One region of the Colwellia sp. SU-HH01217 genome, then DNA from elsewhere that is predicted to be linked to it. Evidence: predicted binding sites of a transcription regulator. Region 1 holds the regulator's gene; the other holds the start of a gene.
The links. The regulator FNR, encoded in region 1, switches genes on or off when oxygen is low (the NO sensors DNR and NnrR bind a similar motif). The targets are predictions, from matches to a motif close to TTGATCTAGATCAA.
Positions count from the first base shown of each region.

Region 2: a site for FNR is predicted at 1,767-1,780, ahead of ccmA (cytochrome c biogenesis heme-transporting ATPase CcmA). Genes of this name have one in related genera too.

Region 1 covers NZ_BAAJLX010000003.1:157,942-161,148, reverse strand. The annotation lists gene uspE (universal stress protein UspE) at 141-1,070, opposite strand; gene fnr (fumarate/nitrate reduction transcriptional regulator Fnr) at 1,255-1,974, opposite strand; gene AC27G3_RS05665 (sulfite exporter TauE/SafE family protein) at 2,029-2,790, opposite strand; gene ccoS (cbb3-type cytochrome oxidase assembly protein CcoS) at 2,780-3,040, opposite strand; gene AC27G3_RS05655 (heavy metal translocating P-type ATPase) at 3,072-3,207, opposite strand, start outside.
Region 2 covers NZ_BAAJLX010000001.1:321,716-324,922, reverse strand. The annotation lists gene AC27G3_RS01350 (heme ABC transporter permease) at 1-349, opposite strand, end outside; gene ccmB (heme exporter protein CcmB) at 352-1,044, opposite strand; gene ccmA (cytochrome c biogenesis heme-transporting ATPase CcmA) at 1,053-1,700, opposite strand; gene AC27G3_RS01335 (heme lyase CcmF/NrfE family subunit) at 1,989-3,207, shown strand, end outside.

The DNA of each region.
Region 1 (3,207 bases):
TTAGAGTTTATCAAAGCGAAGTGCTTGCGTTAATTTGTGTGCATTATTGAAGAAATAAGGTAATGAGATATTTATATAAAAAAGAGAGTGACAAATAAAAACCGTGATTATTGTTTTTATTTGTCACGTTATTTTATTAGCTATTTTTCAAAAGGTGAAACATAACCTTCTGGTTTTAAGGCAAGAACATCACATTTTAATCTGTCAATGACATGTTCAGCGGTGTTACCGATTAATGCGGCTGAGATACCTGTACGCCCAATAGTGCCTAATACAACAAGTTCAGCATCCAATTGCTCTGATACAGATTCTATAACAGTTTCAGGTAAACCTTCTTGAACAAATGTGTGTTCTTTAGCGATATTATATTTTTTTGCATGTTCATCCATGGATTGTTGATGATGCTGCAGCATAGACTCGTTATATTCACTGGCATCAAATTCGGGGATTTCAATAGCAATATTAACAGGAGTGCCTGGGTAAGAATTAACTAAATGTACATTACCGTTAAGAATTTTAGCTATTCGGCGAGCAGTTGTTGTAATAATATTATTGAGAGACTGGTGCTCTTCTTCATCACTTCCCATATTAAGGGCAGCGACAATATTGCCATTTTCTGGCCAACTATGATCTTTAACTAATAATACTGGGCATGGACATTTACGTAATATATGCCAATCTGTTGGTGTAAAAATAACAGATTTAAGTTTGTCGTGTTGATGGGTGCCTTTGATTACCATATCATGTTTTTTAGCAATAACTTCTTCAATAATGGCTTCAAAAGGGCGGTTATGCCAAATAACCTTGTATTGAATATTAATACCTTGATGTGGCATATTTTTCGCTAAATCAGCTAGCCACTGTTCTCTATCCTTAATAACAGATTGACGCATAGCTTCACGCTCTTCACTAGAAAGCATTGTTGTCATTTCATATGAAAAATCAAAAATACTTAAAAAGGCGGTTAAAGTTGATTGCGTTTTACTGGCTAATTCAATTGCTCTTTTTAATGCCTTTTGATCGTCTGTTGTAGGGTCAATCACAACAAGAATATTTTGAAAATGGTCCATAATATGCCTCTTAAGGTTTTATCGATAAAGATATTATGCCGCAAGAAAATTGATTTTTAATTGTTTAAAATCAATTTATTGTGACTTAACTTCTTTATAGATTAGCATAGTACGAATTGGAGTGTTTGAGAAGTGCTTACTCAGCAACAGATTATGCTGAGTTTGTTTATTAAAGCTTAAGGGGTTAAAAACTGGCGGTATCGTCTAACTTTTTTGCATCTAAAATTTTAATTAATTTACCGTCAACATGAATAATTTGATTTTTATGGAAACGATTTAATAAGCGGCTAATAGTTTCTACAGTTAAGCCAATGTAATTGCCAATATCACTACGAGTCATCGTTAATCTAAATTCTTTTGAAGATAGCCCTCGAGCATGATAACGAGCACTTAATGCTGAAATAAAAGTAGCAACACGCTGTTCTGCATTTTTACGGTTGAGTAGTGTTAACATCTCTTGATCGGTGCGTATCTCATTGCTCATTAAACGTAATACCTGCTTCTTTAACTTCGGCATTGTATTAGATAATTCATCAAGATTTTCATAAGGAATTTCACATACCATAGCTGTTTCAAGTGCTTGAGCGAAACTTGGATGTTCATTGCTAGCAATGGCGTCAAAACCAAGTAAGTCACCGGCTAAATGAAAACCTGTAATTTGCTCTTCACCTTCGGCATTAACAGTATATGTTTTGAATGTACCTGAACGAATAGCAAATAAAGAGTTCATTTCTTGACCGTCATGGAAAAGCTTGTCACCTTTATGGATCGGGCGCTTACGATCGATAATATTATCTAAGGACGTGAGTTCTTGATCATTTAATGAAAATGGTAAGCATAATTCGCTAATACTGCAATTTTGGCAATGAATATGATTTTGATCTGGAGAGTGCTTTTGATGCATAACTTGATATATCCCTAAATTAATCCCTAAGGAGAACAACTATATGGGATTTTATTAGAACATGAGTTGGTATGCAACCACTATAGAGTATAAGCCATAGACTATAATCGCCAAAGCCATCGTTTTTCTAAACATGACATTTTTTAATATTGTTTTAATACTTAGAAGCCCATAAGACATGGTGATTAAGGCTGGGAGTGTACCTAAGCCAAAACTTGCCATTATCATAGCGCCTGATACGGCGCTACCACTGGCTAATGACCAAGTTAAAGTAGAATAAACTAACCCACAAGGTAGCCATCCCCAAATAACGCCTAAGCCTAATGCTTTACTTGGGCTGTCTACGGGGATTACTTTCTTACTCAGTGGTGAGATAAATTGCCATAATGTTTTGCCAATACTTTCTATTCTGCCCAAAATCATTAACCATTGTCCTAGGTATAAGCCAAGAAATACTAAAAAAACACCTGCAACTAATCGTAAGCCGGCAAGGGGCACACCAATGTTTTTGGCAGCCAACGAACCTGTATAACCTATTATAGCGCCTAACAACGCGTATGAGCTAATACGGCCAAGGTTATAACAAAGTACTAATATTAATTTTGAATAAACATTTTTTTTTGCTGATGCGCTTTTAAGCAAGTTATGTTGTAAACGACGATTTTGGCTTTGGTTTGTGACTATTTCATTTGGAAAGCTTGATGAGTTTTGAGCAATAGCAGATGTTAGCATGCTTGTAACTCCACCACACATACCTAAACAATGTCCTGCACTTAATAGGCCAATAACGAACGCTGAAAAAAGATCAATTTCCATTTTCTGGTGTTTTCTCTTTTGATGCCTGCATCGTTGAACTTTCAGAAGAGCTTGACTCAGAAGGTGACTGAGGATCAGTTGTTAGCGACTGGTTATTAGCTTTTTCAGGCTTGTCGTCATCAAATAAAATGCTCATTCCTTGTTTTTCTAAATCATTGAACTGATTATTTTTTACTGCCCAGAAAAAAATATAAATTCCAAGCGCAGTCAACAAAATAGCAACAGGAATTAAAACGTAGATAATACTCATATTTATAATGACTCTGTGTTTGTTAAATTGTTTAAGTGTTTTTTTTCAGTAAACGCAATGAATTAGTGATAACAATTAGTGAGCTTGCTGACATGCCAATTACTGCCATATAAGGTGTAATATACCCCGACATAGCTAATGGTAATACTATGGCATTGTAACCAAAA
Region 2 (3,207 bases), on a different contig from region 1:
GTTTTCCCCATGCGGCACCTGTAAATAATGCGATTGCGGTAAATGTTGCGCCGACAGGAGCCATGGCTGAAGCAGCGGCATCTGAAAGTTTAAATTGCCAAACAAGCGAACAAAAAGCGGCAATAGCCATTGCAAAATAAATGCTCATTGAAAAGATCGCAGCAGGAACATGTAAATAGAAAATTCGAAAACTTTCACCTTGTTGGTAGTCGGCTGGAGCAAAAAGTAATGCCCAAACCAAGCCAATTGCCAATAATAGTGCTGTAAAGGCACTAAACCAAGGAATGAGCTTCCCGGTGAAATGAAATGTCACTTCAGGGTTAGCGTAAGGGTGTAGCCATTTCCACATAATTAGTTAGTACTCACTTTTAATGCTGCGCTAACAGCGAATGGGGCTAAGGTTAAAGAACCAAAAAATAGCGCGGCAATTATAGCAAGTTGCCCGCTGTAAGGTAAGTTCATTGCCGCAGTATCAATGGCGCTTGTCGCAAAAATAAGCACAGGAATATATAAAGGTAAAACTAAAAGGCTTAATAAAACACCGCCTTTTTTGATGCCAACGGTTAAAGCAACGCCAATAGAGCCTAGTAAGCTAAGTACTGGTGTGCCTAGTAACAGGGTTAACATCAATGCGCCATAACTGTTCTCGTTTAAGTGCAGTAATACTGCAAGTATCGGGGCAATTAAAATGAGAGGCAAACCAGTGAGTAACCAATGAGCTATAATTTTACCTAGCACTAAGATAAATATAGGTTGAGGGCTAAGTAACATTTGTTCGAGAGAGCCATCACTATGATCTGATTTAAATAAACGATCTAAAGATAACAGTGTTGATAACAAAGCTGCTACCCAAATAATACCAGGAGCAATACGCGATAACGTAGTCGACTCTGGTCCAATTCCTAAAGGAAACAAAGTGACGACGATAACAAAAAATAATAACGGATTCAAAATGTCGTCGCGATGTCTAAAAGCGATAGTTAAATCACGCTTTATCACTAAAAAGAAAGCGGCTTTATATGAAAGCGATTGAGTGTTTATCATTATGCTCATTAATAAAATTGATACGATAAGGTGATCTTTTTGACGCGAGACGTATCAAAAGACAAATCTTGATGAGTTGTTAAAATAACACAACCACCATTGTTGGCATGGTTAATAAATAATTGTTCTAATTTTTGTACCCCCAGTTTATCTATTGCGGTAAATGGCTCATCTAAAATCCAAATGGGCGCTCGAGTTTGCCATAGCTTGGCCAGTGCAATACGGCGATGTTGTCCTGCACTTAAATGCGACGCTAATGCATCTTCAAACCCTAATAAATTTACCTCGCTCAAGGTTTGTTCGCTAAGGCTGTCATCAATACCATGTAAAGCTAAATTAAACGCGAGGTTTTCTTGTGCGGTCATTTCCCCTTTCACGCCAGGTAAATGACCAAGAAAAAACAAGTTTTGATGAAATAACTCTCTAACTTGTGTAATTTTTTTATTTTGAAAAAATACAGTCCCTTCAAAGGGTAAAGACAAGCCCGCTAAAATACGTAGTAAGCTGGTTTTTCCGCTGCCATTAGCTCCTTCAATTTGTACAATGTCACCTGAAGAAACATCAAGATTTAAGTGATCGAATAAGATACGTTCTTCTCGAATACAGGTTAGATTTTCAGCACTAAGTAATGAGGACGACACGGGCAATGAGTTCACTTAACATCAGTTTTTAAATTAGGATAATTTCAACGATGATAATAGTTGAAAAATGTTTGGTAATAGTTGATTCAGATCTAATTATTCAATTATTTGATATCATAATATATCAGCACATAAAGGCTAGTAAATTTTGTAACAATTTAATAAAGCTAACTCAATTTCTAGGATGTGATTTCGCCAATTATGATGCTAGAATCCTTGTGTTTTTGTAATTATCGTTAAACATTACCACGCCACTACCTAACTTTCATTTACTTGTATTGCAATAAATGACTGGAGATAAAAATGATACCAGAACTTGGCCATTTTGCACTTATCGTTGCAATGGCATTTGCCTTATGTTTGAGCATTGTCCCTATGGTAGGGGTTTTTACCAAGCAATATAACCTATTTACTTATGCTAAACCGCTTACCTGGGGTATGTTTGTCTTCACTACTATTAGTCTTATTATACTGGCTTATAGTTTTGTCATGGACGATTTTTCAGTCTTGTATATTGCTGGTCATTCAAATAGCCATTTGCCTTATTATTTTAAAATAAGTGCGGTGTGGGGTGGTCATGAAGGCTCGTTACTTTTATGGGTTTTTTCATTAACAGCTTGGACAATGGCCGTCGCTATTTTTAGTAAAGGCATTGATGATGCCTTTATGGCGAGAGTGCTAGCAGTTATGGGAATGGTAGCAGTCGGTTTTATGGCATTTACCTTATTAACTTCTAACCCGTTTGAACGTATATTTCCTAGCCCGCTGGAAGGGCGTGATTTAAACCCATTGCTGCAAGATATTGGCTTAATTATTCATCCTCCTATGCTTTACTTAGGCTATGTTGGCTTTGCTGTTGCCTTTGCTTTTGCTGTTGCGGCACTTATGTGTGGCAAGTTAGATGCAGCGTGGGCACGTTGGGCAAGACCTTGGGTGGTTGCTGCTTGGATATTTTTAACCGCAGGTATTGCACTCGGAAGTTGGTGGGCGTATTACGAACTCGGCTGGGGTGGTTGGTGGTTTTGGGACCCTGTTGAAAATGCTTCATTTATGCCATGGCTTGTAGGTACGGCACTTATTCATTCGTTAGCAGTAACAGAAAAACGCGGCACCTTTAAAAATTGGACAGTACTACTTTCAATATTCGCCTTTAGTTTAAGTTTATTAGGCACTTTTATTGTGCGTTCGGGGGTTTTAACTTCTGTTCACTCTTTTGCTGCCGATCCAACACGTGGCTCATTTATCTTATTTTTATTAGCGATCACGGTAGGCGGTTCATTAACCTTATATGCGTTTAGAGCAAACACAGTTGCCACTTTTAGTCGTTTTGCCTTTTACTCTCGTGAAACAGCGCTGCTTATTTGTAATATTATTTTGGTGATTGCCGCAACTACAGTATTACTAGGAACATTATACCCGTTATTAATTGATGCTATGGGATTAGGTAAAATTTCAGTAGGGCCTCCTTATTTTAATGCGGTGTTTGTACCTATTATGAGCTTATTATTTTTAGCTATGGGTG